Regions from separate parts of the Demequina muriae genome, predicted to be linked through region 1. Evidence: predicted binding sites of a transcription regulator. Region 1 holds the regulator's gene; the other holds the start of a gene.

Evidence for each region. Region 1 encodes LexA, which represses DNA repair genes until DNA is damaged. Its sites were predicted from a motif close to TCGAACANNTGTTCGA; they were not measured.
Region 2: imuA' (DnaE2-dependent mutagenesis accessory factor ImuA') is a predicted target of LexA. The motif match lies at 6,389-6,404, and genes of this name have one in related genera.

The regions. Positions count from the first base shown of each region.
Region 1 covers NZ_JAUHQA010000001.1:250,947-266,799, forward strand. Annotated here, with positions in the region: gene QQX02_RS01175 (HelD family protein) at 1-1,300, shown strand, start outside; gene QQX02_RS01180 (matrixin family metalloprotease) at 1,412-2,209, opposite strand; gene serA (phosphoglycerate dehydrogenase) at 2,310-3,506, shown strand; gene QQX02_RS01190 (DEAD/DEAH box helicase) at 3,578-5,767, shown strand; gene nrdR (transcriptional regulator NrdR) at 5,923-6,381, opposite strand; gene QQX02_RS01200 (LysM peptidoglycan-binding domain-containing protein) at 6,461-6,859, opposite strand; gene lexA (transcriptional repressor LexA) at 7,043-7,756, shown strand; gene QQX02_RS01210 (hypothetical protein) at 7,802-8,032, opposite strand; gene QQX02_RS01215 (ATP-dependent DNA helicase) at 8,110-10,155, opposite strand; gene hflX (GTPase HflX) at 10,166-11,659, opposite strand; gene QQX02_RS01225 (class I SAM-dependent methyltransferase) at 11,721-12,347, shown strand; gene QQX02_RS01230 (YdeI/OmpD-associated family protein) at 12,382-12,963, opposite strand; gene dapF (diaminopimelate epimerase) at 12,995-13,909, opposite strand; gene miaA (tRNA (adenosine(37)-N6)-dimethylallyltransferase MiaA) at 13,931-14,905, opposite strand; gene miaB (tRNA (N6-isopentenyl adenosine(37)-C2)-methylthiotransferase MiaB) at 14,913-15,853, opposite strand, start outside.
Region 2 covers NZ_JAUHQA010000001.1:55,068-70,920, forward strand. Annotated here, with positions in the region: gene QQX02_RS00260 (GPGG-motif small membrane protein) at 1-9, opposite strand, end outside; tRNA gene QQX02_RS00265 (tRNA-Leu) at 255-338, opposite strand; gene QQX02_RS00270 (error-prone DNA polymerase) at 452-3,838, opposite strand; gene QQX02_RS00275 (Y-family DNA polymerase) at 3,865-5,637, opposite strand; gene imuA' (DnaE2-dependent mutagenesis accessory factor ImuA') at 5,634-6,353, opposite strand; gene QQX02_RS00285 (TrmH family RNA methyltransferase) at 6,469-7,269, opposite strand; gene QQX02_RS00290 (SPFH domain-containing protein) at 7,508-8,584, opposite strand; gene QQX02_RS00295 (NfeD family protein) at 8,587-9,024, opposite strand; gene QQX02_RS00300 (ABC transporter ATP-binding protein) at 9,121-9,903, opposite strand; gene glgA (glycogen synthase) at 9,914-11,116, opposite strand; gene glgC (glucose-1-phosphate adenylyltransferase) at 11,189-12,430, shown strand; gene serB (phosphoserine phosphatase SerB) at 12,441-13,073, shown strand; gene QQX02_RS00320 (SixA phosphatase family protein) at 13,207-13,713, opposite strand; gene fabI (enoyl-ACP reductase FabI) at 13,718-14,485, opposite strand; gene QQX02_RS00330 (uracil-xanthine permease family protein) at 14,630-15,853, shown strand, end outside.

The sequences.
Region 1 (15,853 bases):
CGAGCGCCAGCGGGTGCCGCAGGCCGACCAGGAGGTGCGGATCGACGGGCGCACCGTGGTGATCCGGCGCTCCGACGTCAAGGAGGCCCAGTCGCGCGCGAGGCGCGAGGGCAGGCCTCACAACGATGCGCGTGCCGCGTTCGCGAAGGACATGATCTCGCGGCTCACGAACCAGCTCATGGAGCAGCTCGAGTCCCACCTCGACGCCGACGACCGCATCGAGCTCGAGCGGGACGTGCGCGACTCGAAGCCCATCCGCGTCATGCTCAACCTGTGCTGGCTGCCCGTGTCCCCCGCGCAGCTGCTGCGCGACCTATTCTCCAAGCCTCACCTGCTGGACTACGCCGCGCGCTCGTTCGACCAGGCCGAGAGAGACCTGCTGCTGCGGCCCGCATCGGCGCCGTTCACGGAGGCGGACATCCCCCTGCTCGACGAGGCCGCCGAACTGCTCGGCGACATGCCCGGCGACGCCCCCCGAGCCGCCAGCTCCGAGGCCAGCGAAGAGGAGCTCGACTACGCGCGGTCCGTCCTCGACACGTTCGGCGGCGACGGCATGGTGAGCGCCGAATCGCTCGCCGCGCGCATGAAGGGCAGCGAAACGCGGATGTCCGTGGCCGAGCGCGCCATGCGGGACCGCACCTGGACCTACGGGCACGTGGTGGTCGACGAGGCCCAAGAGCTCTCCCCGATGGCATGGCGCATGCTGCTGCGCCGGTGCCCCACGCGCTCCTTCACGATCGTGGGCGACGTGGCGCAGGTGGCCTCGGCCGCCGGCACCCGCTGGTGGCCGGAGACGATGGACCCGCTGTTCGGCGACTCCTGGCAGATGCGCGAGCTCACCATCTCGTATCGCATCCCCGCTGCAGTGGCCGAGGTCGCTCAGGCCTTCGCGACGGCCGCGCGCCTGCCCGTGAGCGAACTGCGCGCGGCGCGAGAGCTGGACGATGCCGTCGCCACCACGGCGGTCGACGGCGTCGATGCGCTGATGAGCACCGCGGCACGTGTGGCGGCTCAGCACGCGAGCGAGATGGCGGATGGCGAGGGCGGTCTCGTCGCCGTGATCGTCCCCGACACGATGGCGGCCAGCGCACGCGCGGCCGTCGCGGCGTCAGCGGTCGACGGAGCCGATGTGGAGGTCCATACGGCGCGAGAGACGAAGGGACTCGAGTTCGACGTCGCCGTCGTGGTCGAGCCTGCCGCGATCGCTGCGCGTCCCGGCGACCTCTACGTGGCGCTCACGCGTCCCACCCGACGCCTCGAGATTGTGCATGCGGAGGCGCTGCCCGCAGGCCTGGCCTGACCGCCTGCTCGACACGCGCATCGGCCGTGGTCCGAACGTCGCCGGTGCGGCGCGATCCGTCTCCTGGCGGGGGTGCCCTGGTGGCAGAGCCTCTCTACTGGCAGGGCCGCTCTACTGGCACGGCCCCGCGCCTGCGATCGCCAATCCGGCCCTGTCACCTGGACCCCAGGTGATGAGCATGCTGTTCTCGTCGTTCATGAGCTCCGTGGGGTCGTCGACGTGCGCGAGTCCGATGACATGGGCGAGCTCGTGCATGATCACCGCCGTGGCGAGCGCCGTGCCCCGGCGCGACTCCATCAGCTCTGTCACGTCCTCGGTGTCGAGCACCACCACGCCGGCCGCCAGGAAGCGCTGGTCGCCGAACGCCCCGTTCACGGAGCTCGAGCCGCCGAGCCCTGTCACGGAGCCCGCAAGCTCGGCCGTCTGCTCCTCGGTGGACCAGCCGACGATGACCGGCGCGAACCCCTCGCCATACCGCTCCTGGAACAGCGGGCGATCGAACCCTGCGACCTCGTCCGTCTCCCCCACGTACTCGAAGACCAGCCCCGTGTGCCGAGCCACGTCCGCGAAGGCGTCGTGCACCAGCTCCTCGGCGCCCGTCGGCATGCCGGCGGGGTTGTGGGTCCATTCCACGGCCCGACAAGGGTCATAGCGCGTGGGTCCCTGGGCCGTCTCCTCGAACATGAACGCATGGCTGCCGTCCGTGGTGACAGGAAGGCTCGAGGCCCGACGTTCCGAGGGGCCGTCCGGAATCGGGATGCGGATCTGCTCGCCCTCCACGACCAGCACGTTGCGCGGCTTGCCGAGGTGCTGCCACTCCGACAGGTCGAAGCCGGTGGCGTAGGCGGTCCCCACGACCGCGACCGCGCCGACCCCGAGGATGACGGCCAGCCGGCCGAGAGTTCTCATGTCCCCAGACTGCCACGGAGCCCGACTCCGGGGACCCTCGTCGGGCCCACCGGGACTGTGGAGTTGGTAACACCCCCGCGAGTGCGAGATACTTCGGCACGTGCGCGCACTTCTCTTGGAAAACCTCCACCCCCAGGCCACTGCCATCCTCGAAGCCTCCGACGTCGCTGTGGAGAACCACGGCGGCGCGATGGACGAGGACGAACTGATCGAGGCCCTCGACGGCGTCGAGCTTCTCGGCATCCGCTCGAAGACCCAGCTCACCGAGCGGGTGATCGCGGCGTCCCCGTCGCTGTGCGCCGTCGGAGCGTTCTCGATCGGCACCAACCAGATCGACCTCGCCGCGGCCGCGCGTCGCGGCATCGCGGCGTTCAACGCGCCGTTCTCGAACACGCGGTCCGTGGTCGAGATGGCGATCGCCGAGATGGTCTCGCTCACCCGCCGCCTGCCGGTGCACAACCGGCTGATGCACGAGGGGGTGTGGAACAAGAGCGCCGACGGCGCACACGAGATCCGCACTCGCACGCTCGGCATCGTCGGCTACGGCAACATCGGCTCGCAGCTGTCCGTCGTCGCCGAGGCGCTGGGCATGAATGTGATCTTCTTCGACAGCGCAGAGAAGCTGGCGCTGGGCAACGCGACGCGCATGCCCACCCTCGAGTCGCTGCTCCAGGCGGCGGACATCGTCACGCTTCACGTGGACGGCCGCGCCGGGAACCAGGGCTTCTTCGGCCGGGCCCAGTTCGAGGCGATGAAGCCCGGAGCGCTGTTCCTGAACCTGTCCCGCGGCTTCATCGTCGACGTCGAGGCGCTCCGCGAGGGCCTCGAATCTGGTGCCATCGGCGGCGCCGCGATCGACGTGTTCCCCGAGGAGCCCAAGAAGAAGGGCGACCCGTTCGTGTCGCCCCTCCAGAACGTTCCCAACGTCATCCTCACGCCCCACATCGGCGGCTCGACGGAAGAGGCGCAGCGGGACATCGGCATCTTCGTGTCGACCCGCCTGCGGGACTATGTCGAGACGGGGTCCACCTCCTTGAGCGTCAACCTGCCGAACCTGCAGTTGGAGTTCCCCCAGGGCGCCCACCGGATCGCGCACCTGCACGACAACATCCCCGGTGTGCTCGCTGCGGTCAACCGCGAGCTCGCCGAGCACGACGTCAACATCGAGGGCCAGCTGCTCGCGACGCGGGGGGACCTGGGCTACGTGGTCACCGACGTCGCGTCCGGATTGACGGACGATGCGGTCGCTGCGCTGGGCGCGATGCCCGGCACGGTGCGCCTGCGGGTGCTCTCATAGCCGCCGGCGCCGTCCCATTCCGCGACCTCGGGCTTCCCGAGGCCCTGGTCGCCGCGCTCGAGAGCGCGGGCATGGAGACTGCCTTCCCCATCCAGTCGGCGACGATCGCCGATGCGCTCGCCGGACGCGACGTTCTCGGTCGCGCCCGCACGGGCTCGGGCAAGACGCTTGGCTTTGGCCTGCCCGCCATCGCACTGCTCGCTCAGACCGGCCGGCCGACGCCGCATCGGCCGCGTGCCGTGGTGCTGGTCCCCACGCGTGAGCTGGCGATGCAGGTCAACGACGCTCTCGAGCCCTTCGCCCACTCCATGCACGTGTCGCTGCGACTCATCGCCGGCGGGCTGTCGATGTCGAAGCAGATCCGCTCCCTCGAGCGCGGCGTGCACCTGGTCATCGCGACCCCCGGGCGGCTCGCGGACCTCGTGCGCCGCGGCGAGGCCGACCTGTCGGAGACGCGCATCGTCGTGCTCGACGAGGCCGACCACATGGCCCAGATGGGCTTCATGGACGAGATCGAGGAGATCCTCGAGCGCGTTCCCGGCGGCGCCCAGCGACTGCTGTTCTCCGCGACGCTCGACGGCGACGTCGACAAGCTCGTCGCGACCTCCATGACCGACCCCGCGCGCCACGACGTCACCGGTGGAGACGACGGCCCCTCGACGATGAATCACGTCGTGCTGCATGTCCCGCCGCACGCGAAGTATCAGTTCGCCACTCGTATCGCCGCGCGGAAGGGCCGCACGATCGTGTTCGTGCGCTCCAAGCTCGGATGCGACCGGATCGCGGCCCAGATGCGCGAGGCGGGAGTGCTCGCCGTCGCGCTCCACGGGGACAAGTCTCAGAACGAGCGCAACGCGGCCATCACGGGCTTCCGCGCGGGCACCATTCCTGTGCTCGTGGCGACCGACGTCGCCGCTCGAGGCATCCACGTCGACCACGTCGACCTGGTGATGCAGATGGATCCGCCTGCGGACCACAAGGACTACACCCACCGCGCGGGACGCACGGCGCGTGCCGGCGAGGACGGCCTGGTCGTCACCCTCGCACTCCCCCATCAGCGACGCACGGTCGAAGGTCTGATGGACCGCGCCGGGATCGACGCGACGGTGACCGTGCTGCGCCAGCCCGACGAGGCCGCGTTCACCACGCTGTCCGGGCTGACAGGCGCCAAGGAACCCTCAGGGGAGCCCGTGGCGGAGCCGTACATGGGCGGCGCCGGACGACGCACGCGCGACTCGGGTCGCCCGGATCGTGGGAATCGGTCCGCACGCCCCTCGCGAGGCGACCGCGGCCGCCGGCCGGTGCACGGTCGCGCTGCGGAGGTCGCACCGACCCCGCAGCACGAGCACGCCAAGGCCCGGAACGAGCTCGAACGTCGCGAACGCGAACTGCAGGCGCGTGAACGTGAGATCGCGTTGCGCGAGCAGCGCCTCGGCGATCAGGGTGCACCGGCCGCTGAGCCACGCACGACGAACGCGCGCGACGACCGCACACCCCGCAGCCGTGAGGGCTGGGCCACCAAGTCGCCCAGCGGGCGCGACGCGTGGAAGCGCAAGCCGGGCGGCAAGCGCGACCGCAGGGATGACGAACGCCCGGGCCGCGCGCGCGACGAGCGGAACGCGACCGGACGGCGCGACGAACGTCCCTCCACCGGCTGGATCGATGAGCGTCCCGGCCGTGGACGCGGCGAGCGCCCTGGACGCGGACGCGATGAGCGTCCCACCAGTGGTCCGCGTGACGCGCGTTCCACGCGTGGGCGCGGTGAACGGCCCACCACCGGCTGGCGTGACGAGCGTCCCTCCAGCGACCGCCGCACCGACCGCACCGACCGCACCGACCGCCCGGGCGGTGACAGCCGTGGCACACCGTCACGCGGGCGAGAGCGCGACGCGCGTCAGGATCGTGGCGAGCGCAGCGAGTGGAGCGGCGCCCGCCGCAGCGGTCCCCGAGACCGCGGCGACGACCGTGGCGAGCGCACACCCGACACGCGGGGCCGTGGCCCTCAGCGTCGCAGCCCCGGGCCCGCGGACGCACGCGCCGTACGGCGTGGAGCGGAAGACGGCAAGCAGCCTCACCGTTCCGATCGCGATGATCGCACCGATGGCTCCTGGGACTCCGGTTCCACCCGACCCGAGCGCAGCGACCGGCCCAAGCGCCCCTCGACCGGCGCCAAGAAGGCCGGCAAGGGCGACAAGAAGAAGGGCAAGGGTGCACCTGCGGCGGGACGCCGCGGCAAGCCCCGGCCCAAGAAGAAGAACTAGCCCGCACTCGAACTAGCCGGCACTCGAGCTAGCCGGCACTCACCGGCCCCACCCGGTCGCGTGGCGCAGGGCGCCGCCGTGCGCCGGTCGCGCGTGGACGCCGCCACACGACAGCAGGCGACAGCGGAGGTCCCTGCGGAGAGCGAGCCGCGCGCTCAGGAGTCGGAGGCGTCCTCGGCACGCAGACGCGCAATGGCACTCTCGAAGTCGTCCAGGCTGTCGAATCCCTGGTACACGCTTGCGAACCGCAGGTAGGCGATCTCGTCGAGCTCGCGCAAGGGCGGCAGAATCGCGAGCCCGATGTCGGTCGCGTCGATCTCGGCCTGGCCAGAGGCGCGGATGGCCTCTTCCACCTTGTGCGCGAGATGCGCGAGGTCGTCGTCGCTCACGGGCCTGCCCTGGCACGCCTTGCGCACGCCGTTGACGACCTTCTCCCGGCTGAACGGTTCCGCAACCCCACTGCGCTTGAGCACCGTGAGGCTCGCAATCTCGAGAGTCGAGAAGCGCTTGCCGCAGTTGGGGCACTCGCGCCGTCGCCGAATCGACGAACCATCATCTGAGGTGCGGGAGTCGACCACTCGCGAGTCGGGGTGGCGGCAGAACGGGCAGTGCATGGCACTACTCTCCCACGAACACCCCACCACCGGTTTGCCTCAGGCGTGACGGCGCCTCGCGGTCAGCGGGGCCTGACGGTCAGCGCTCCAGAGCGGGGATGTGGATCTGCTCGCCGGCACGCAGCGACGAGTCGTCCATGGCGTTGAGCGTCTGGAGCTGAGAAACGGTGTCGCGGACGTCCTCGCCCGGGCCCGTGATCGCGGAGGCGATGGACCACAGGCTCTCGCCCTGGGCCACGGTGTAGGTGTCGAAGGCGATGGCGTCGGTCGACTCGGAGCCGGCGAATGCGCGAGGCGCCAACAGCGCGATCAGGGCCAGGACGACAAGCACGAGCATGACGCGACGTGCACGCCCGGCGGTGGTGGGCAGCGGACGGACGCTCACGACCCGCCGCACCTTCACGGAGGTGTCACGTGGCACCCGGACAACTCCTGGTGCCCGGACCACTCCTGGCGCCGTCATCGCGTATGCAGTCATGTCACCCTCCATTCGAACATGTGTTCGTCGAACACTTGTTCTATTAGTAGCACTCGGCCGTCTGTCACGCAAGACACGCTCGAACATATGTTTGATTTCGATGCGTCCGTGCCCTAGCGTCATGAGTGTCACTTCATCACCGAGGTCTGACATCGACACGGGCCCGGCCCGCGAGGAGGAGTCATGGACGAGCGCACCAGCGAGGGCGGCGCCACCATCCACCAGTTCCCGGGCGGCGCGTCCGGCGGGCTCACCGACCGGCAGCGCCGCATCCTCGAGACCATCAAGGAGTCGGTCGAGTCGCGTGGCTACCCACCGTCGATGCGCGAGATCGGCGAATCCGTGGGGCTGACGTCGACGTCCTCGGTGAAGCACCAGCTCTCGGCTCTCGAGACCAAGGGCTTCCTCCGCCGCGATCCTCACCGCCCGCGCGCCATCGAGGTGGTGCTTCCCGACTCCAGCCCGGCAGATTCGACCGTCACCCTGCCGGCCGGCCTTCCAGCAGAGGCGCCGCAGGATGACACGATCTCGATGGTTCCGCTGGTGGGACGCATCGCCGCAGGTGGCCCGGTGCTGGCGGACCAGTCAGTGGAGGATGTGTTCGCGCTGCCCAAGCAGCTCACGGGCGACGGCGAGCTGTTCATGCTCAACGTCGTGGGCGACTCGATGATCGACGCCGCCATCTGCGACGGGGACTGGGTGGTCGTGCGCCGCCAGCAGACCGCCGACAACGGCGACATCGTGGCGGCACTTCTCGACGACGAGGCCACCGTCAAGACCTTCCGTCGGAGGGACGGTCAGGTCTGGCTCATGCCGCACAACCCGAACTACACGCCGATCGACGGCACGCACGCCCGCATCATGGGCAAGGTCGTGTCGGTGATGCGCCGCATCTAGCGCTGCCGGTCGGCGCACTCCCCCGGCGCATCGGCCCACGCCGCCCTACTGCTGGCTGCGCCAGCCGTCCTGCCAATGGAAGCCGCCCTTGATGGCGCGGCGCATCGCGCTCATGGAATTGGCAATGGTCGTCTGGTAGACCCTGGACTGCTCCGATTCGGCCTCGTCCGCCATGCGGCGCGAGCCCGCCTCGAAGTGCGCGAGGTACTCCGCGAAGCGCTCGCGCTCGGCCTCCTGGCCGCGAACGAACTCCTCAGACGGGGTCGTATCGGTCATCGTGGGTCCACCTCCGGTGCGTGCAGTCTGCGACCCCAGCGTACGGCCCCGAAGGGTCTGCGGCGGCGCGACTGGCGCTAGACGCCGCGCTCGCGCGCCGCCGTGTCGAGACGCCGCAGCGCCTCGAGCACGGTGTCTCGATCGGTGGTGCCCCACAGCGGTGGCATCGATCGCGCGAGATACCCGCCGTAGCGTGCGGTGGCCAGCCTGGAGTCGAGCACCGCCACCACACCGCGGTCCTCCGACGAGCGGATGAGCCGCCCCGCTCCCTGAGCCAGCAGCAGCGCGGCATGGGTCGCGGACACCGCCATGAAGCCGTTGCCGCCGCGCTGTGCCACGGCCTCGGTGCGCGCCTGAGAGATGGGCTCGTCCGGCCGAGGGAACGGAATGCGGTCGATCACCACGAGCGATGCCGTCTCGCCGGGGGCGTCGATGCCCTGCCACAGCGATGTCGAACCGAACAGGCACGCGCGCGGGTCCTCGCGGAAGCGTTCGACGAGGGTGGGCAGCTGATCATCGAGCTGGTACATGATCGGCACGTCGAGCCGGACACGCATCGCCTCCGCGGCGGCCTGGCCTGCGCGGTGCGAGGAGAACAGCCCGAGCGTGCGCCCGCCCGCCGCCTCGATGAGAGCCGCGAGCTCGTCGAGCGCCTCCTCCGAGATCCCTCCCGGCCCCGGCCGCGGCAGGTGCGACGCCACGTACAGAATGCCCTGGCGCCCGTAGTCGAAGGGGCTGCCGGCGTCCATCGAGATCGGGTCGTCGACGCCGAGGTGACGTGCCATCGCGTCGAAGTTGCCCCCCAGCGCGAGCGTCGCGGAGGTGAACACGGAGGCCTTGTCCGCGATCAGCTTCTCGCGGATCAGCCCGGCCACGTCCAGAGGCGCCGCCACGATGCGCACGGCCTGGCGAGAGTCATAGTCGCCGTCGGGCGGCGCGAGCCACACCACATAGCGACCGTGCTCGCCGAGCAGCTCCTCGCACACGTCGAAGACCTCCGTGAGAGCGGCGGTGGCCATCTTGGCGGTGGCCGATGCGCTTCCTCCCGAACGCGCGCCGTCGGCGGTGTCCTTGGTGGTCTTCTGCACCTGGGTCAGTGCCGCTCGAGCCGCGCCCCGGAGGAGGTCCACCGCCTCGGCGAGGTCCTCTGGCAGCCCCAGTCGCAGTCGGCCCGGCTCGCAGTCCCCCAGTGCGCCGTCCAGCGCCCTGGCGGCCCGGTCGAGGTCCTCGGAGGCCACCCCGCAGCGGCGCGCGGCCCTGCCCGCACGGTCCACGCGCTGGAGCGTGAGCTCGTGGGTCGCCGCCGATGTGATGCGGCCCACGAGCTCATGGGCCTCGTCCACGATGAGCGCGTGATGGTCGCCGAGCATGTCGTGGCTGGCGGCCTGCACGCCGAGCACCGCGTGATTCGTGACGACGATGGGGGCGCGCGCGGCGTGGTCGCGCACCGTCTGCGAGAAGCACTCGCTCAGCATCGGGCACTTGGACTCGAGGCACTCCCGGCCGCTCACGCTCACCTGCGCCCATGCCCGATGCGACACTCCAGGCACGAGGTCGTCCCGGTCACCGGTCTCGGTCTCGTCCGCCCAGGCGTGCAGGCGCGCGACCTCCTTCCCGAGGTCGCTCGTCGGTCCGGTCGGGACGGGCAGCATGTCGTCGTCGGGCTCGCCGTATCCGCCGGCCATCTTGTGGACGCACAGGTAGTTGCTGCGCCCCTTGAACAGCGCCACCTCCGGACGCGACCCGAGCTCCGGCTCAAGGGCGTCGAGCACCAGCGGGAGATCCTTGGTGAACACCTGCCGCTGCAGAGCGAGCGTCGCGGTGGAGACCACGATGCGCTTCTTGGACCGCACGGCCTCAGCGACCGCTGGCACCAGGTAGGCGAGCGACTTTCCCGTGCCCGTACCCGCCTGGATCAGCGCGTGCTCACCGTGTCCGAGCGCACGCTCGACGGCGGCTGCCATCGCCGTCTGCCCCTCGCGCTCGACTCCCCCCAGCGCGGCGACCGCCCTGCCGAGCAGGCGGGTCGCCTCGGTGGGCGCGGCGGTGCCTGCTTCGATGGTCTCGCGGTCGGTGGCGGCCGACACCTCGGTCGCTGCCTCGGGCGTCCTCGCCGCGGTCACGCGACGAGGATCATGCGGCCGGGGCGGCTGCCTGGAGCCGGGCCGCGAGGGAATCGTCGACCATCGCGATCAGCCGCGTGCCTTCTGGCTCGTGCGACTCCTCGATGACCTCGCCGTGCAGGTGCGCCTCATGGATCAGGTCTCCGCGGGTGTACGGCACCACGATGTCGATCCTCACTTCGGGTCGGGGCAGCTCGCGGGCGATCAGATCCAGCAGCTCCGACATCCCCGCGCCTGTGAGCGCCGAGACCTCGATGGTGATCTCCGGGCGTGCGCGCAGGCGCATCAGCGTCTCCGGCTCGGCGATGTCCGCCTTGTTGAGCACCAGCACTTCCTTGACGGTGTCGGCGCCGGGCACGTCGGACAGGACGGCGCGCACGGCGCTCACCTGGCCCTCGGGATCGGGGTGCGACGCGTCGACCACGTGCAGCATCAGGTCCGCGTGCGCGACCTCCTCGAGCGTCGACGAGAACGCCGCGACCAACTGGTGCGGCAGATCGCGGACGAACCCCACGGTGTCGGAGACGGTGTACTCGCGGCCATCGGGGGTCTGCGACCTGCGCACCGTCGGGTCGAGCGTCGCGAACAGCGCGTTCTCGACCAGCGCGCCGGCGCCGGTGATGCGATTGAGCAGTGAGGACTTGCCCGCGTTGGTGTAGCCGACGATCGCCACGTTGGGAAGCGCAAGCCTGCGGTCCCTCCGGACGTTGCGGGCAGGCTCCATCGCCTTGATCTCGCGGCGCAGCTGCGCCATGCGAGTGTGAATGCGGCGGCGGTCCAGCTCGATCTTGGTCTCGCCAGGGCCGCGGGAGCCCATGCCTGCGGCGGCGCCACCCACCTGTCCACCGGCCTGCCGCGACATCGAGTCACCCCAGCCGCGCAGGCGCGGAAGCAGGTACTCGAGCTGGGCCAGCTCGACCTGCGCCTTGCCCTCCTTGGACTTGGCGTGCTGGGCGAAGATGTCCAGGATGAGCGCGGTGCGGTCGATGACCTTCACCTTGACCACGTCTTCGAGCGCGCGACGCTGGCTGGGCGCCAGGTCGTCGTTGACGACCACGGTGTCGGCGCCGAGCGCGGCGACGATCTCCTTGACCTCGATGGCCTTGCCCTTGCCGATGTAGGTGGCCGGGTCCGGGTTGGGGCGGCGCTGCAGCACGCCGTCGAGCACCTCCGAGCCAGCCGTCTCGGCGAGTGCCGCCAGCTCGCGCAGGCTGACCTCGGCATCGGCCGCCGTGCCGTGAGACCACTGACCCACGAGGACGACCCTCTCGAGCCGCAGCTGGCGGTACTCGACCTCGGTGACGTCCTCGAGCTCGGTCGACAGGTTGCCCACCCGCCGGAGCGCCGCGCGTTCCTCACGATCGAGCTGGTCGCCGTCGTAGTCGGTGCGCGCCGTGCCGCCCTTGCCGAGGACGGTGCTGGCGCGTGCAAGGACCCGCTCGATCACCGCATCGGCGCGGGAGGGAGTGGGCTCGGAGGGCTGGTTCTCGTCAAGGTCGCTCATGCTGAGTCCATTGTCTCACCGGCCGCCGACAGGCACCACCAGCGACGGTACGCTCGCATGCGTGAGCGAGGACCACTACTTCACCGCAGAGCCCGCCTCTGCCGACGAACGCCGTGAGCGGACCGTCCATCTGGCCGGCCGCGACGTCGTCGTCGAGACCGCATCGGGCATCTTCTCCCCCGGCCACATCGATGCCGGCACCCAGGTGCTGCTGCGTCACCTGCCCCCCGCTCCGGCGGGAGAGGTACTCGACCTGGGATGCGGGTGGGGGCCGCTGGCACTCACAGCCGCCCTGGAGACGCCCGATGCGCGGGTCACGGCCCTCGACGTCAATCGGCGCGCGCTCGACCTGGTGACGCGCAACGCCGCTCGCCTTGGCGTGGCGGACCGCGTGCGCGCCGTCGGGCCGAGCGACGTCCCGGCGGACGCGACCTTCGCGGCGATCTGGTCGAACCCGCCGATCCGCATCGGCAAGGCCGCGCTTCATGACCTGCTCGCCATGTGGCTCCCCCGCCTCGCGCCCGGTGGGGAGGCGTGGCTCGTGGTGCAGCGCAACCTCGGGTCCGACTCGTTGGCCCGCTGGATTGCTGACCAGCGCGACGATGCGGGCTCGCCCTGGGGCCAGATCGAGAAGGTCGCGAGCGCCAAGGGGTTCCGGGTGCTGCGTCTGACGCGCCCTCCCGAGTGAGCGCCCTGCAGAGCGGCCGCCCCGCCACGCGCGACTAGGGGTACCCGCGCTCTCCCCTGCTCGCCGCATCGGCGATGCGCGTCACGCGATCCGCGCGCGTCTGCGGGCGCTTGGCCAGCACGAGCTGCGCGAGCATGAACTTGCGCGCCGACGGAGGGAATCCGTCCCAGTGCTCTGCCGCGCCGTCGCGGGCCTCCAGGGCGGCGCGGAGGTCCTCCGGCACCACCAGGTCCTCGACGTCGTCCAGGAGCGTCCACGAGCCGTCCGCCTTCGCGGCGGCGATGACCGCGGCGCCCGCAGGTGTGATCCGGCCCTCCGCCTCCAGTTCCGCGATGCGCACCTTGTTGGTGCGAGCCCAGCCCGAGCCGCGCTTGCGCGGGGAGCAGTACTGCAGCGTGCGGTCGGCGTCCAGCTTGCGGGCGGTCGCGTCGATCCAGCCGAAGCAGAGCAACTCCCGCACCAGCTGGTCATATGTGAGCCCCGTGCGCCCGGAGGCCTGTCGCCACAGCACCACCCAGACGCCGTCCGCCGTCGCATGGTGCGCCGCCAGCCAGTCGCGCCACTCCGCGGCGTCCTCCGGGTGGATCCGGGGCCTGCCGTCCGGGTCGGCCTCCACGGGGTGCATCGTCAGGGACCGGGGCGCTGCGTCATACGGTGGGCGCGGTCGCAGGGACGCCGGAGACGTCGACCTCGCCATCGGCGACGAGCAGGGCTGGCCCCTCGAGCACCGTGCGCGTCCCCACGATCCGCACGGTGACCATGCCGCCGGGCACCTCGACGTCCCAGATGTCGGGCGCACCGTCGCCGGCCCAGGAGCGGACCGCCACGGCCACCGCGCACGCGCCGGTGCCGCACGAGCGGGTCTCGCCCGACCCGCGCTCGTGCACGCGCATGCGCACGCGGCCACGTTCGATGCCGTCTCGCACCTCGCCGCCGCGAGTCACGACGAACTCGACGTTGGAACCCGCGGGCGGCGTGGGGGTGACGCGCGGCGCCTCCGTGAGGTCGAGCGCCTCGAGCTCTGACGTCGAGGCGAGCGCGACCACATGGTGAGGGTTGCCGACGTCCACCGACAGCGCCGGGCGCGCCGGCACGAGGCCGCGCGCCTCCACCTCGGCGTCGAAGCCGCCACCGGAGTCACCGAGGCGGAACTCCCCCATGCCCACGGCGTAGCGGCCGCCACCCAGAGAGCTGAGGGTGCGGGTGCCGCCCCTGGTGGCGATCGTGAGGCCGCCCGCCAGGTCGACGCCCGCGTCCCTCTCGAGGAGTGCGGCGAAGACGCGCGCGCCGTTGCCGCACATCTCCGACGTCGAGCCGTCCGCGTTCCAGTAGTCCATGAACCAGGTGCGCGCGTCGAGGCCCGCACCCGCAGGCACGGACCCGGCGCGTACGGCGCGGATCACTCCGTCGGCGCCGATGCCGGCACGCCTGTCGCACAGGTAGCGCACCAGCGCGGGCGTCAGGTCGATCTCACCGTGCTCGTCGAACAGCAGCACGAAGTCGTTCTCGGTGCCATGCCCTTTGGTGAAGCGCAGCCCTGGGGTGACATGCAGTCTGACCATGCGCCCAGGCTACCCGTGCCTTCAGACGTCGAGCAGTGCCAGGACGTCGTCGGCGGCACGGCTCACATCCGCCGCATCGACCGGCGCCGCCACCCACCGGACGCGGGGGTCAGGGCGGAACCACTTGCGCTGACGGCGAGCCAGCCGCCGCGTATGCACCTTGATGAGGTCCCGTGCCTGATCCGCGTCGAGTTCGCCATCGAGGTATCGCAGCGTCTCCGCGTATCCCACGGCACGCCGCGCCGTGACCCCGTCGCGCAGGCCTCGGTCGGCCAGGGTGCGCACCTCATCGACCAGCCCCGACTCCCACATGTGGTCGACGCGCTCGTCGATGCGTGGGTCCAGCACGTCATAGCCGAGGTCGAGCCCGATCTGCACCGCCGGGATCTCGTACTGGTGGGTCGGCAGCGTCGCCGAGAACGGCTGGCCCGTCAGCTCGATCACCTCGAGCGCGCGCACGATGCGCTTGGCGTTCTGGGCGGGGATGCGCGCGGCCGCAACCGGGTCGGCGGCCGCGAGCTCGCGGTGCAGCATGCCCGGACCTTCGGTGTCAGCGCGCGCCTCGAGACGTGCCCGCACCGAAGGGTCGGTGGGCGGGAACTCGAACGTGTCCAGCAGCGCACGGACGTACAGCCCCGAGCCGCCGGTCACGATGGCACGACGACCGCGCGCGTGGATCGCGTCGATGTCGGCGCGCGCGGCGCTCTGGAACCCAGCGACCGATGCGTCCTCCTGGACGTCGAGGGTGTCCAGCTGATGGTGCGGCACCCCCTTCCGCTCGGCGAGCGTGAGCTTGGCCGTGCCGATGTCCATCCCTCGGTAGAACTGCATCGCATCGGCATTGACGATCTCGCCGTCGAGCCGCTCGGCGAGCGCGAGCGACACGGCGGACTTCCCGGTCGCCGTGGAGCCGACCAGGGTGATGGCCGCGGGCGCGTCCGAGCGCACCGCATCGTCCGTCCATGCGGCCGATGCGGGGGTGCGGTGACCTGTCACCGGCGCCTCAGGTCCGGGACGGGCGCAGCGACGGGATGCCGAGCCCCACGGGCCCTGCGGGCGCACTGGCACCCGTGCCGCATGAGGATCCGCATCCCCCGGCGCCGTGGTCGTGCCCGTCGCCGTTGGCGGCGTCCCACGCGTCGCCCGCGCGGGTGCGACGCACGGTGTACGTGCCGCCCTCCAGCGCACTGTCCGCGATCAGGTGGTGGGGGGCCGCGTGCGTCACCTCGACGGTCACCATGTCGCCGGGGCGCGGGATGTCGTCCCCTGCCACCTCAGGCACGGCGAAGTGCACCAGGCGGCTGTCGGGCGCCCGGCCGCTGAGCCGCGCCGAGGCGTCGTCCTTGCGCCCGGCGCCGTCGAGGACCATGAGCTCCACGGTGCGACCCACCAGGCCCTGGTTCTCCGCGAGCGAGACGCGTTCCTGCAAGGCCTTGAGCCGGCCGAAACGCTCGGTGATCACCGCCTTGGGGAGCTCAGGCAGCTCGAAGGCGGGCGTGCCGGGGCGCGGCGAGTACTGGAAGGTGAAGGCGCTCGAGAAGCGTGACTGCTCGACCACGCGCAAGGTGTCCTCGAAGTCCTCGTCGGTCTCACCCGGGAAGCCCACGATGATGTCGGTGGTGATCGCCGCATCGGGCATCACTGCGCGAACCTTGTCGAGGATCCCCAGGAACTTCGCCGATCGGTAGGAGCGTCGCATCGCACGCAGCACCGCGTCGGAGCCGGACTGCAACGGCATGTGCAGGCTCGGCATGACGTTCGGCGTCTCCGCCATCGCCTCGATGACGTCGTCCGTGAAGGCCGCCGGGTGAGGCGAGGTGAATCTCACCCTCTCGAGGCCGTCGATCTCCCCGCAGGCGCGCAGCAGCTTCGCGAAGGCGCCTCGGTCACCGAACTCGATGCCGTACGAGTTGACGTTCTGGCCGAGCAGGGTGATCTCCACCA
Region 2 (15,853 bases), 200 kb from region 1:
ATCCCACATGGCGTGGCCTCCTTCTTTGGGGTAATTCTCGTACTTCGGACGCCATCGACAACCAGGCATCAGCCCTGCACATTCCCGGTTCGTGATCGTTTCGTGATGGGCGCGGTGGGGGGAGTGACGAGAATGCGAGCCAGTCCAACTATTCCCATAGTGGGGAATGAATGGCGGGGGCTGCCATGGTGCACGCAAGAAGCGCCCGGGAGAAAGGAGAAGGGCCGGAAGCAATAAGCTTCCGGCCCTGATCGTGTCCGAGGGGGGACTTGAACCCCCACGCCCGTTAGGGCACTAGCACCTCAAGCTAGCGCGTCTGCCATTTCCGCCACCCGGACAGGGTGTCTGAAGTGCCTCATCGGCGCTTCAGCGCGACGGCAATCGTAGCATGAGGCGGAGGGCCCGATGCCACCACCGGTGCTCGCGACACGCGACCTGAGCACCGCGGCGTTCACTGGAAGTCCCTGCTCTTGGCCGGCACCTTCAGCGACAGCGGGGACATGTGCTCGGCGACCATGTTGGTGGCCCCGTCTGCCCGCTCGATGCGCCCGCGGATGACCAGCGCAGCCGACCTGCGCGCCACCGCCTGGAAGCGCCGCCACACCCCCACCGAGCAGACGACGTTGAGGAAGCCGGTCTCGTCCTCGAGCGAGATGAAGGTGACCCCCTTGGCCGTGCCGGGTCGCTGACGGTGGGTCACCACGCCCGCCACGGTGACGCGCCTCTCCGCCTCGTGGGCGAGCACCCCGGCCACGGTGAGCACTCCCTGCTGGTCGAGTCCCTCGCGCACGAACACCGTGGGATAGCTGTCGGTCGAGACCCCGGAGGCCCACACATCGGCCACAGCCTCCTCCACCGCGCTCATGCCCGGCAGCATCGGCGCGGCGACGTCGGTCGACAGATCGGGGAGCGTGTCCGGCCCCTCCCTCGCCAGCGCGCCCGAGGCCCACAGCCCCTCGCGCCGCGTCACGCCCAGCGACTCGAGCGCTCCCGCCGTCGCGAGAGCCTCCCACTGGGCCGTCGTGAGCCCCTTCTCAGGAGCCAGTCCCGACTCCCCCGTCACTCCAGAGGGCCGCACTCGCACGCGCCGGGCCATGTCCGTCACCGACACGAAGGGTCCAGCGGCGCGCGCGTCGACGATCGCCTGCGCGGCATCCTCGCCGAGCCCGCGCACCGCCGCGAGCCCCATGCGCACCGCCAGGGTGCGGTCCACCCGCGTGAGGACGGTCATGTCTGCGCGCGCCTCGTCCGGCGTCGCGAACGGCTCCGCCAACCGCTCGACCCGGGCGAGTGCGGCGGAGCGCGCCACGCACGGTCGCAGCACCACCTGGCCGTGCCTGCGGGCATCGGCCGTGAGCGACTGCGGGCTGTAGAAGCCCATGGGCTGTGCCGCGAGCAGCCCCGCGTAGAAGGCGGCGGGCTTGTGGACCTTGAGCCAGCTCGAGGCGTACACCAGGTAGGCGAAGGAGTACGAGTGCGACTCCGGGAAGCCGAAGTCGCTGAAGGCCTTGAGCTTGTCGAAGATCTGATCGGCGACGTCCGCAGTGACGCCGCGCTCGTGGGCTCCCACCATGAACCGCGCGCGCAGTGCCTCCATGCGCTCCGGCGATCGCTTGGAGCCCATCGCGCGGCGCAGCTGGTCCGCGAGTGCGCCGTCGAAGCCCGCGACGTCCATCGCCATCTGCATCAGCTGCTCCTGGAACAGCGGCACGCCGAGGGTCTTCCCCAGCGACTTCTCCAGCAACGGGTGCAGGAAGGTCACCGGCTCGCGGCCCCTGGCACGGTTGATGTACGGGTGCACCGAGCCGCCCTGGATGGGTCCGGGGCGGATGAGCGCGACCTCGATCACGATGTCGTAGAAGCGGCGCGGGCGCAGACGGGGCAGGGTCGCCATCTGCGCGCGCGACTCGACCTGGAACACGCCCACCGTGTCGGCGGCGCACAGCAGGTCATAGACCTCTGGGTCCTCCTGCGGGAGCGAGTGCAGGCCGATGTCCTCCGACTCGGTGTCGCGCACGAACCCGAAGGCATACCGCAGCGCGGAGAGCATCCCCAGCCCGAGCAGGTCGAACTTCACCAGCCCCGCGTCCGCGCAGTCGTCCTTGTCCCACTGCAGCACCGTGCGCCCAGGCATGCGCGCCCACTCCACGGGGCACACGTCGATGACGGGCCGGTCGCACAGCACCATGCCGCCGGGGTGGATGCCGAGGTGTCGCGGCAGGCGCATGAACCGGTCCGCGAGGTCGAGCACCGGCTCCGGGATGTGGTCGAGGTCGTGGGTGGGAGGCGGCTCGGGCCACATCGCGTCCCGCTGCTTGGCCGCCCACTCCTCCATCTGCGCCTGCGGCACGCGGAGCGATCCCCATCGGTCGATGCTCTTGGACCACGCGTCCTGCTGGCCCACGTCGAATCCCAGCGCCTTGGCGGCATCGCGCACGGCCGAGCGTGGCCGGTACTGGATGACGTTCGCGACCATCGCGGCGTTGATGCGGCCGAACCGCTGGAAGACGTACTGGATCACCTCCTCTCGGCGATCCGACTCGATGTCGACGTCGATGTCGGGCGGACCGTCGCGCTCGGGGGCGAGGAACCGCTCGAACAGCAGCCCGTGAGTGACGGCGTCGACCGCGGTGACGCCCAGGGCGAAGCACACCGCGGAGTTGGCGGCGGATCCCCGTCCCTGGCACAGGATGTCCTGGTCGCGGCAGAAGCTCACGATGTCGTGGACGATGAGGAAGTAGCCGGGGAAGTCGAGCGCCTCGATCACGTTGAGCTCGTGCTCGATCTGCTTCCACGCCCCCGGCACGCGCTCGGCGTGGGGCGAGCCGTAGCGGGCGTGTGCGCCGCGGCGCACCAGTTCACGCAGCCATGAGGCCTCGGTGTGGCCCTGGGGCACCGGGTACGGAGGCAGGTTCGGCGCCACGAGGTTCAGGTCGAACGCGCACTCCGCAGCGAGCCGCGCGGCTGCCGTCACGGCTTGAGGATGGCGCCGATGCCGGTGCAGCATCTCGGCGGCCGAGCGCAGGTGGCCTCCCCCACCCCCGGGCAGCCATCCGTCCATGTCGTCGAGCGACGACCGTGCCCGCACCGACGCGAGCGCTCCCGCGAGGTCAGCGTCCCGCGGCGTCGCGTAGTGCGCGTTGGACGTCGCCACCAGCGGCAGCGAGGCGTCGAAGGCAAGGTCGGCGAGGGCGGCGTTGCGCTCCGAATCGAACGGGTCGCCGGTGTCCGTGATCTCGACCGCCACGTTGTCGCGGCCGAACAGCGCGGAGAGCCGGTCGAGCTCGCGGCGTGCCGCGGCGAATCCGGCGGGCGTGACTGCGCCCGTGAGCGCGTTCGCCCCGGCGACCCCCACCCCTGACAGCGCACGCCGCACCGTTCCCTTCCGGCAGCCGGTGAGGATCAGGAACTGACCCGCCGCCGTCTCCGCCAGGTCCTCCAGCGTGTAGCGCGCGAGCCCCTTCTCGCCGGTCGCGAGGTGGGCCATGCCGATGGCGTGCGACAGCCGCGAGTACCCCTCGGGCCCGCGCGCCAACGCGAGCAGGTGGCTGCCGCGGGGATCGGGAACCCCCGTGGGCGGGTCCAGCACGGGAGGGCCTCCTGGCGTCTCGGGTGCCCCCATGTGCAGCTCCGCCCCGAACACGGTGGGCAGGTCGATCGCACGCGCGGCGTTCGCGAACCTCACGGCGCCGTAGAGCCCATCGTGGTCGGTGATCGCGAGCGCGCTGAGGCCCAGCCTCCCGGCCTCGGCCGCCATCTCCTCAGGATGGCTCGCGCCGTCCAAGAAGCTGAAGGCGCTGTGCGCGTGCAGCTCGGCATAGTCGACACAATCAGTCATCACGCACCGCCAGTCATAGGACGCCGTCAGTCATAGACCGCCTCCAGCACCCACGCCCCGGCGGTGAAGGACGCGAGCACGGCCTGACCAGGCCTCCCGTCCGGGCGCCTGAGCGCGATCTGCAGGCAGGCGCGGCGCGAGGAGTCCTGCGACCACCACCGTTCGACCACGGGCCACGGGCCGGCCCACGCCTCGACGGGCTGCGCGAGTCCCCACGTCGGCCCGTCCTCGCCACGACCCACGTGACCCGAGGACGGGTGCCGCCGGGCCGCGGCCGCGCGCTCGTCCCGCGGGTCCACCTGCAGGCGCACCCAGGTGGGAGGAGCACTCATCGCGAGCCGGCGGTCGATCCGCACAGGCGCCCCGCCTGCATCCAGGACCTGCAGCGGCTCCGGCAACGGCAACACGGTGGCGGGCGCAGGGTCGGGGATCCTTCCGGGCCACGGATGCTCGATGCGGCGCGTAGGCGTCGCCTCCTGTCCCCATGGCAGCGCCAGCACCCGGTCCCTGGGCGACCTGCCGCCCTGCTCGCGCACGGCGAGCACGGCATCGGGCCCGAGCAGAGACTGCACCCGCTCCAGGGTGCGCTGCGCACGGGAGTCGGATCCCGACACCCCTCCCCACAGGTACGCCTGCTCGCTGCCGAGCGGCACCACATCCTCAGCCGTCAGGCCCAGCGCAGTCAACGGCGCTGGCTCCGGACCGGACCCCGTGCCCGACAGCCATCCCTCGAGCTGCCACCGCACCCGGTCCGTCATGTGCCTGGAGAACGCACCCGAGCGCGAGCCGACGTCGGTGCGCCACACGCGCTCGAGCAGGTCCCCCTGCTCGGTGGCGGCGGAGATCCGCACCCGGCCACATCGCACGCCGGCCTCAAGGAGGGCGGTGTCGAGCTGCTGGGCCACGTGACCGGCGACGAGCGCGAGCTGCTCGACGCGCTGCGCCGGCTCCTCGAACTCGTATCTCACGGCGATGTCGTCCTCGGAGCGACGCAGCACCGGCGGCCGCACGTCCTCCCCGCGGCCGATGCGGTGGGCCCACCTCCCCACCGGGCCGAACCTGGCGAGCACGTCGCCTGCCGGCAGGCTCGTGAAGTCGGACAGCGACGTGAGGCCCAGCCGCACCAGCACCCCCACGAGGTCCTCGACCTGCTCGCGCTGGCGCCGCTCCATGGCGGCGAGTGGCAGCACCCCCACGGGGACGCCGGCCAGGTATTCGCGCGACGTGCCGGGTGGCACCAGCTCGGAGGCGCGCGCAGCCAGGATCGCGGCGAGCAGCCCGTCTGCGGCCCCCACGGCGCTCTCACAGCCCGCGAGCTCCGCCACGGAGTTCACCAGCGCCTCCGCGAGCGCAGCCTCGGAGCCGTGGAAACGAGCAGCGCCGTCGGCGGGGATCATCAGCAGCCCCGGCCGCGAGATCTCCACGCCGGACACGACGTCCTCGGCCGCAGCCGCGACGGTCTCGAACACCCGTGAGTCCCGGCCCTCGTCGTGAGGCAGGATCACCAGGTCGGGACATGCCCGCTGGGCGAGCCGTTTGCGCATGCCGCGCCTGACCCCCGCTGCCCGTGCCGCAGCAGAGACCGCCATCATGCCGCGCCCGTGCAGCACCGCTGCGGGGGTGTCCGCACCGATGCCGGCCTCGGACATCGCTGCGACCACCGGCCAATCCGGGACCCACAGCACCGCCCGTCGCACCGTCGCCACGGGCCCGGACTGTGCGGAGGAGGCAGCCCCCGCCCGCGCATCGGCCCGCGGAGCGCCGTCGCCGCCCGCGCGTCGCGACACCATCTCGCTCATGCGACCTCCCCGTCGACGTTCACGCGGTCCACATCGATGCGTGCACCCGGCCGTGCGAACCGCAGGCCGGGGGCGGAGTCCAAGGTGAGGCGCACGCGCCGCACGGCACCCTGTCGACGCCCGCTGACAGCGACGGTGAGCTCACGTTCGATGAGCCTCCCGTCCCCCGCGCCCAGGCCTTCCCACGAGGAGCGCTCGACCGTGAGCGTCACGTGCGCGCCCGGCCACTCACCCGCAGCGATGATCAGCCCGCCGCGCTCCTTGACCCGCGCGGCCAACCGACGCCGATCCGCGTCGGACAGCGCGAGTCTCTCGCCGAGCAGCACCACATCCATCCCGTCCACGCATGCCCCGACCGCCTGCGCCGCCTGTGCCCCCGGGTGAGGGATGAGGGCGAACCTCTCAAGCGCGATGCCCCGCCGGGCGGCCGCCACCACCCCCACCGTGGGCATGCCGATCGCCGCGGTCCAGGACCCTTCTGCCGACGCCGCGGAGGCGAGGGCGAGCATGAGCGAGGTGGCGCCGGTGACGGAGACCACCTGGCCGCGTCCCAGTCCCTCCGGCAGCAGCGGCGCGAGCTCGGAGGCGAGCGGCAGCACCGGACGATCCGACGCGGTGCGGGGTGCGCCGATGCGCGCCTCGACGCCCTTGAGCGCCGCACGCGCGCGGCTCAGCCGCCGCTGCTGCGAGGCATCCGGGTCCGTCTGGGTCGACATGGCGCTCCTGCGATCACTGCGAGAAGTCCTCGCGTTCGAACATATGTTCGATTATCGCATTGAACGCCGACATCGGCGCCGAGTCAATCCGAGCGCTGAACTCCCCGGGGACGGCTCACGGCTGGGGCCGCAGTGCCCACAGCGCGACGGCCGATGCGGCAGCCACGTTGAGCGAGTCCACTCCCCCGGCCATGGGGATGGTGAGGACCGCATCGGCCGCCTGCAGGGCCGCGCGCGACAGACCGTCGCCCTCCGCACCCATCACCAGGGCGACCCGATCGTGCCCGGCCGCCGCGAACTCGTCGAGGCCCACCGCATCGTCCGCCAGGGCGAGCGCGGCCACGACGAAGCCCCTGTCACGCAGCTCGTTCAGTGCCCCCGGCCACTCGTCTGCCCTGGTCCACGGCACCTGGAAGACCGTGCCCATCGACACCTTGACGCTGCGGCGGTACAGCGGGTCGGCGCAGGTGGGGGCGACCACGATCGCGTCAGCGCCGATGCCCGCCGCCGAGCGGAAGATCGCGCCGACGTTCGTGTGATCGACGATCCCCTCGAGGACGACGATGCGCCTGGCATCGCGCGCGATCTCCTCCAGCGAGGGGAGAACGGGGCGCTCCATCGCCGCCAGCGCGCCGCGGTGCACCTGGTAGCCGGTGACCGACTCCATCACGGACTCGGGAGCGACGTGGACGGGGGCGTCGACGCCCGCGCCCTCGAGCGCCTGCCGGATGCCCTCCAGCCACCGCTCGCTCGTGAGCACGGAACGCGGCCGATGCCCGGCAGCCAGCGCGCGTTCGATCACCTTGGCGCCCTCGGCCATGTAGAGGCCGCGCTCGGGCTCGATGCGGCGGCGCAGCGCCACGTCGGTGAGGCCGCGATAGTCGTCGAGGCGCGGGTCGGAGGGGTCGGTGATCACGGACCCATTGTGTCCGACACTCAGTGACCGCCAGGATCACGAGGAGCCGCCCAGGCGGCACTCACGCTCCACTGGGACGCTAAGGCAGTGAAGGCGGGGCGAAGGCGCTGCTCGCTGTCCGGCACTGAGTGTCGCCTACAGCACAGCAAAGCGCCCTGTCCGGCACCCATCGACGATGAGTGCCGGACAGGACGCTCGGAAGGCCGCTAGGCGACCAAGAGTGCCGGACAGGGGTGGGCTACTGCTGGCCCTTCTCGGCGTCCGGGTTGAACGGGCGACCCGAGGTGGTGCCGGCCTCGGTGGCGTCGGACGTGGCGTCCGCCACCTCCTGCTTGGCCAGGCGCAGCGCCTCTGCAGGGTCGACGAGCGCGGAGGTGATCTTGGACTTGCGGTCCTTGCCACGCTCGTGATCGCGCGTGAGAGGCTCGGCGGCCTCTTCGGCACCGAAGGCCGCGGAGATCGACTTCAGCGCGCCCGTGAACTCGGTGGGCACGAACCACACCTTGTTCGACTCGTTCTTGGCGATCTCGGGGAGCATCTGCAGGTACTGGTAGGCGAGCAGCTTGGAGTCGGCGTCGCCCTCGTGGATGGCGTCGAACACCTGAAGGATCGCGCGGGCCTCACCCTCGGCCGTGAGGATCGCGGCCTGCGCGTCACCCTCGGCCTTCAGGATCGCCGACTGCTTCTGTCCCTCGGCGGTGAGAATCTGTGACTGCTTGACGCCCTCGGCGGTCAGGATCGCGGCGCGACGGTCACGCTCGGCGCGCATCTGCTTCTCCATCGAGTCCTTGACGGACACGGGCGGGTCGATGGCCTTGAGCTCGACGCGTCCCACACGGATGCCCCACTTGCCGGTGGCCTCGTCCAGCACGGTGCGCAGCTGGCCGTTGATCTGGTCACGGCTGGTCAGCGTCTGCTCGAGGTCCATGGTGCCGATGACGTTACGGATGGTCGTCACGGTCAGCTGCTGCATGCCGACGATGTAGTTGGCGATCTCGTAGACCGCCGCGCGAGCGTCGGTGACCTGGAAGTAGATGACGGTGTCGATCTCGACGACAAGGTTGTCCGACGTGATCACGGACTGCGGGGGGAAGGACACGACCTGCTCGCGCATGTCGACCTTCTGACGCACCTGGTCGACGAACGGAATGAGGAGGTGCATGCCCGCCTGCAGTGTGCGGGCGTAGCGGCCGAGCCGCTCCACCACGCGGGTCTCTGCCTGCGGCACGATCTGAATCGCGCGGGCGATCGCCGTAATGACGAATAGGACGAGGACGACCGCCGCGGCGGCGATCGCGATCTGGACTGGATCCATAACTAGTTCCCCTTCTCGGGCGCGACGATGGCCGTCGCTCCCCTGATTTCGAGCACGACGACCTCGGCCCCCTCGGGGATCGCAGGCGCATCGTCCTGGGTACGCGCAGACCACACTTCTCCCGCCAGCTTGACGCGACCAGCGAACTCGGTGATCTCGTCCAGAGAGCGGGCTGCGGCACCTGCAAGGGCGGCCGCATTGGTCTCGATGACCGCGCCCTTGGCGCGGATCGACTTGAGCAGGTAGGGCCTGAGCGAGAACAGCAGCAGGGCGGCCACCGCGCACGCGATGATCACGCACACCCACCACGGCAGGCCCAGCAGCGCCGCTGCGCCACCGGCGATCGCGCCGCCAGCGAGCATCGCAAAGGTCAGATCCAGCGTGAAGACTTCGACGATGCCCAGCACCATCGCTCCTACGAACCACCACAGAGAGTCCACGGCTCACCTCCTTTTTCGAACCTAACAGGCACGGTTCGAGGGAAGCATCGTCCTCACGGATGAAAACGCTCCGGTTCGAATCCCCAGCGCGGCGGATCAGCCGCGACGAGCCGTCCAGCGCCCCTCGTAGGCGTGGAGCCGCACGGGCATGCCGTATGCCTCGCTCAGATTCACCGAGGTGAGGGTGTCGCGCAGCGATCCGCTGGCGACCACGGCTCCGTCACGCAGCAGCATCGCGTGCGTGAAGTTCGTGGGAATCTCTTCGACGTGGTGGGTCACCATGACCATCGCGGGCGAACGTCGGTCTCCCGCGAGTTCGGACAGCGCCGCGAGCAGCTCTTCGCGACCACCCAGGTCAAGACCGGCGGCCGGCTCATCGAGCAGCAGCAGTTCCGGGTCGGTCATCAGCGCACGGCCGATCTGGACGCGCTTGCGCTCGCCCTCCGACAACGTCCAGAACTCGCGCTCCGCGAAGCCGCTCATCCCGAACGCCGCGAGCAGGGCGTCGGCCCGCTCCTCGTCGATCGTGTCGTACTCCTCGCGCCAGCGTCCCGTGACCCCATGCGCCGCGGTCATCACCACGTCGCGCACGGTCTCGTCGTCGGGGATGCGGTCCGCGAGCGCGGCGCTCGACAGTCCCACGCGCGTGCGCAGGTCCTGCGTGTCAGCCTCGCCGAGCGTCTCCCCCAGCACCCGCACGGTGCCCTCGGTGGGATGCATGCGAGCCGACGCGATCGTGACGAGCGAGGTCTTGCCCGCACCGTTGGGCCCGAGCACCACCCAGCGCTCGTCGGCGTTCACGGTCCAGTCGATCCCGGACAGGATGGAATTGCCGTCGCGGCGCAGGCTCACACCTTCGAGAGTCAGCACCTCAGTCATGGCCACGAGCCTATCCGAGGATGTCCTTGTACAGCGCCAGCGTGCGCTCCCCGATGGTCTCCCACGAGAAGTGCTCGGCGGCGCGTTCACGGCCTGCGGCACCCATGCGACGGGCGCGTTCGGGGTCCGACACCATGTCCGCGAGAGCCGCGGCCAGGTCGTCGATGAAGGCTTCGGGGTCCGTCGGGGTGCCCGTGCCGTCCGCGACCTGGTCGATGGGCACGAGCGTGCCGGTCTCGCCCGGCACCACGACCTCAGGGATGCCGCCGGTCGCGGTGGCGACGACGGGCAGGCCCACGGCCATCGCCTCGAGGTTCACGATGCCCAGCGGCTCGTAGACGCTCGGGCATGCGAAGGCGGTGCACGCATCGAGCACAGCGACCAGCTGCGGGCGCGGCAGGTGCTCCTCGATCCAGATCACGCCGTCGCGGCGCTCCTGGAGCTTCGACACGAGCCCCGAGACCTCGGCGGCGATGTCCTTGGTGTCGGGAGCGCCGGCGCACAGCACGATCTGCACCTCGGACGGGAGCTTCTCGACGGCGCGCAGGAAGTGCGGCAGCCCCTTCTGTCGCGTGATGCGACCTACGAAGACCACGGCCGGTCGGGACGGGTCGATGCCCCAACGCGCGACGACCTCGGCGGCCGCGGCGCGCTCCTCATCGGTCGACGGCGCCGCCCAGGCGTCCACATCGATGCCGTTGTGGATGACCTGCACCTTGTCCGGGTCGATGCTCGGGTACGAGCGCAGGATGTCGTCGCGCATGCCGCCGGAGACGGCGATCACCGCATCGGCGCCGTCGTAGGCGGTCTGCTCGATCCACGACGACACACGGTAGCCGCCGCCGAGCTGCTCAGCCTTCCACGGCCGGAGCGGCTCGAGGGAGTGGGCGCTCAGGATGTGCGGGATGCCATGCAGCTGTGCGGCGAGGTGACCGGCCATGTTCGCGTACCAGGTGTGGGAGTGGACCAGGTCGGCGCCTTCGCAGTCCTTCGCCATCGGCAGGTTGTGCGCCAGGACGTCGAGCGCGGGGTCGCCTACGCCTCCACCCAGTGCCTCGTAGCCCGTCACGTGCGGATCGTCGCGTGGGCCATCGAAGGCGCGCACCTCCACGTCGATGTGCTGACCCAGGACGGCGGCCAGTTCAGTGACGTGCACTCCGGCGCCGCCGTAGATGTGGGGAGGGTATTCACGGGTGAGGATGTCGGCTCGCATGACACCACGGTAGTCCGGGTCTTCCCGCCGCGCCGCCTTACGCGCGTCGGATGTGGCGCTTATGCTGGTCGTATGTCAGCGCCGAAAGTACTTGCCATCGTCCTCGCCGGGGGTGAGGGCAAGCGCCTGATGCCCCTCACCGCCGCTCGCGCCAAGCCTGCCGTGCCGTTTGGCGGCACCTACCGACTGGTCGACTTCGCCTTGTCCAACCTGGTGAACTCGCGCTATCTGCACATCGTCGTGCTCACGCAGTACAAGTCGCACTCCATGGACCGCCACATCGCCCGCACCTGGCGCATGTCCCCGCTGCTCGGCAACTACGTGGCCCCTGTGCCCGCTCAGCAGCGCCGCGGCAAGCACTGGTACCTGGGAAGTGCGGACGCGATCTACCAGACCGTCAACATCATCGAGGATGAGCAGCCCGACATCGTCGTCATCGTGGGCGCGGACCACGTCTACCGCATGGACTTCTCGCAGATGGTCGACAAGCACATCGAGACCGGTGCGGACTTCTCCGTGGCTGGCATCCGCCAGCCCAAGGAGATGGCCGACCAGTTCGGCGTCATCGACATCGACAAGAACAACCCGGGCATGATCAAGGCCTTCCTCGAGAAGCCCACGGACCCGGAGGGTCTGCCGGACTCCCCCGGCGAGGTGCTCGCGTCGATGGGCAACTATGTGGCCTCGGTCGGGCCCCTCCTCGAGGCGCTCAAGGCGGATGCCGAGAACGAGGACTCCAAGCACGACATGGGCGGCGACATCGTGCCCTACTTCGTGGACAAGGGCACGTGCGGCTTCTACGACTTCGTCGAAAACGACGTTCCGGGATCGACCGACCGCGATCGCGACTACTGGCGTGATGTGGGAACGGTCGACTCGTACTACGACGCGCACATGGACCTCATCGCCGTCATGCCGATCTTCAACGTGTACAACCACGAGTGGCCGCTGCACCAGGGCCTCATCACCGAGCCGCCCGCGAAGTTCATCCACTCCGAGGAGGGCCGTCTGGGCCACGCCGCCGATTCGGTGGTCTCCCCCGGCGTGATCGTGTCCGGCGCGACCGTCACCGGCTCCGTACTGTCACCTGGAGTGCGCCTGCACTCATGGTCGACCGTGTCGGACTCGGTGCTGCTCGACCACGTCATCGTCAACCGCCATGCGCAGGTGCATCGCGCGATCCTCGACAAGAACGTGATCGTCGAAGAGGGCGCGCGCGTGGGCATCGACCGCCAGGCGGACATCGAGCGCGGGTACACCGTCACCGAGTCAGGCATCACCGTCGTCGCCAAGGGCACCGTGATCAAGGCATGACGGCCGCGGCATGACCGGACGGCTCATCGTCCTGGATGTCGATTCCACGCTGATCACCGCCGAGGTCATCGAGCTCATCGCCAGACGCGCGGGCACCGAGGCCGAGGTGGCCGCTGTGACCGATGCCGCCATGCGCGGAGAGATCGACTTCGCCGAGTCGCTGCGTCAGCGTGTCGCCACGCTCGAGGGAGTGCCCGACACGGTGTTCGCCGAGGTGCTCGACGAGGTGCAGTTCACTCCTGGCGCCGAGAATCTGGTGGGCACCCTCCAGTCCGAGGGCTGGACGGCCGCGCTGGTCTCGGGCGGCTTCGCCGAGGTGGTCGCACCGCTCGCCGCACGTCTGAGCATCGAGCGCTTCCGCGCGAACAGGCTCGAGACGGCCGATACGCGCCTCACCGGCCGCACGGTGGGCCCGGTCATCGACCGGGCGGCCAAGGCTCAGGCCCTGCGTGAGTTCTGCGCCGAGCTGGGGATCTCTCCGGCCGATGCGGTGGCGGTGGGCGACGGCGCGAACGACCTGGACATGATGGCAGCGGCGGGGCTGGGCATCGCGTTCAACGCGAAGCCCCTCGTCCAGAGCCAAGCAGACATCGCCGTCAACGCCCCGCGCCTGGACGCCGTCCTGGAGGTCATCGAGCGCTAGCTCGGCCCCAGCGAACGTCGAGCGCTAGCTCGGCCCCAGCGAACGTCGAGCGCTAGCTCGGCCCCAGCGAACGTCGAGCGCTAGCTCGGCACCGGCGAACGTCGAGCGTGAGTGCGACGGTAGCTCGCTGCCGTCAGACGTCGCGGCCGGACAGCACCACGGTCATGCGGGCCTGACGCGAGCCGAGGTCCGCCCAGGATCCGTCGAACTCGAGAACGGCGGCGGTGCCCGTGGGCAGGCCGTGCGCGACGCGCTTGAGCGCGGTGGTGTCGGAACCGACCCCAGCGAAGAACGCTGCGGCGGCCGAGGAGGTGGGCTCGTGTCCCACGAGGATCGCCGTGTCGACGCCCTCGATCGCATTCACGATCTCCACCAGACCCTCGACATCAGTCTCATACAGTCCGTCGACCGAGCGGCTCTCGCAGTCCGGGAGCGACGAGGACATGAGCTTCCACGTCTGCTGAGTGCGCGTGGCGGGAGACACCAGCGCGAGCGCGGGCTTCAGCCCGGCTGCGGCGATCTCCTCGCCGAGCTTCGTGGACGCCTTGCGGCCGATGAGTGCGAGGGTGCGGTCCATGTCCTGCAGACCAGGAGCGGGGGCCTCGGCCTTGGCGTGACGAGCGATGATCAGTGTGGGCATGCCCCTACTGTCCCATCGCGTGGACGCCGCCGTCGACGTGAATCATCTCGCCGGTGGTCGCGGGGAACCAATCGCTGAGCAGCGCGGTGACTGCGCGTGCGGTCGGCTCAGTCGCCTCGGAGTCCCAGCCGAGCGGTGCGCGCTCCGCCCACACGCTCTCCATCTGGTCGAAGCCAGGGATGTGGCGCGCGGCCGTGGTCTTGATCGGGCCGGCGGAGACTAGGTTGCAGCGGATCCCCTGGGGACCGAGGTCGCGCGCCAGGTACCGGCTGACGGCCTCGAACGAGGCCTTCGCCACGCCCATCCAGTCGTAGACCGGCCACGCGAAGCGACCGTCGAAGGTCAGTCCCACGATCGAGCCGCCCTGAGTCATGAGAGGCAGCGCCGCCTGCGCGAGGGCCTTGAGAGAGTACGCGGAGATGTGCATCGCGGTCGCGACGTCCTCCCACTCCCCCGACATGAAGTTCCCGCCCATGACGGACTGCGGAGCGAAGCCGATCGAGTGCACCACGCCGTCCAGGTGCGGCACGTGCTCGCGCACCTGGTCCGCGAGCGCCGCGAGGTGATCCGGATTCGTGACGTCGAGTTCGACCACGGGCGCGGCCGCCGGCAGCCGGCGACCCATCGCCTGGGTGATCTTGAGGGTGCGTCCCATGCCGGTCAGGACCACCGTCGCGCCCTGGTCCTGGCACAGCCGTGCCACCTCGAACGCGATCGACCCCTCCGTGAGGACGCCGGTCACCAGAATGTTCTTGCCATCAAGCATGCCCATGTATGTCATTCCTCCTCGCCCGAAGCCTAGCGGCTGCGCACCTGGGCGGGTGTCATGGGGCCACGGTCCCACGCCGACGGCGCTCGAGTCGCTAGATTGTGCGCGGGCCGCACGCAGGCGTGGCACGTCACCAGAGGAGAACCGATGAGCATGATGTCCTGGACCCTGCATCGCGACGGCAAGTCCATCGCCCCCGACGGCGCCGTGCGCCCACGAGAGCGCCTCACGTGGCCGCGCACCATCGGCATCGGCGCTCAGCACGTGCTCGCGATGTTCGGTTCCACGTTCATCGTGCCGGTGCTGACCGGCTTCCCTCCCACCGCGACGATCTTCTTCTCCGCAGTGGGCACCGTCATCTTCCTGCTGATCACGGGCAACAGGCTGCCGTCGTACGTCGGCTCGAGCTTCGCCTTCATCGCTCCCATCACCGCCGCGATGGGTGCGGGCGGCATGGGCGTCGCGCTGGGCGGCCTCGTGATGACCGGGCTGCTCCTGGCCCTCGTCGGCGTGGTCGTGCACGTCTCCGGGACCCGGTGGATCGAGCTCACAATGCCGCCGGTCGTCACCGGCGCGATCGTGATGCTCATCGGCCTCAACCTCGCGCCCGCCGCCTGGGGCATGGTGCAGGAGTCGTTGGGCACCGCCCTCGTGTCGGGGGTCGCCGTGGTGCTCATCACGGTGCTGTTCCGCGGCATCCTCGGCCGGCTGTCCATCCTGCTCGGCACGGCCGTCGGCTGCCTCGTCGCCGCGCTGCGGGGCGAGTACGACCTGACGGGCGTCTCGCAGGCCTCCTGGGTGGGGCTCCCCGACTTCCATGCGCCCGAGTTCGACCTGTCAGTGCTGGCGATGTTCGTGCCGGTGCTGTTCGTGCTGATCGCCGAGAACATCGGCCACGTGAAGTCCGTCGCCGCCATGACGGGCGACGACCTCGACCCGATCACCGGACGCGCGCTTCTCGCGGACGGCGTCGCGACCACCGTGGCCGGCCTCGGCGGCGGATCGGGCACCACGACGTACGCCGAGAACATCGGTGTGATGGCGGCGACCCGGGTGTACTCGACCGCCGCGTACTGGTTCGCCGCGCTGTTCGCGCTGCTGCTGAGCCTGTCGCCCAAGTTCGGCGCGCTCATCGCGGCGACCCCTCCCGGCGTGCTGGGCGGCCTCGCGACGGTCCTGTTCGGCATGATCGCGGTGCTCGGCGCCCGCATCTGGGCCCAGGGCTCCGTCGACTTCGGCAACCCGGTGAACCTGATGCCGGCCGGCATCGCGCTCATCATCGGTGCGGCGGACTACACCTGGACCGCCGGGGACATGACCTTCGGCGGCATCGTGCTGGGTACGGCGGCCGCCCTCGTGACCTATCACCTG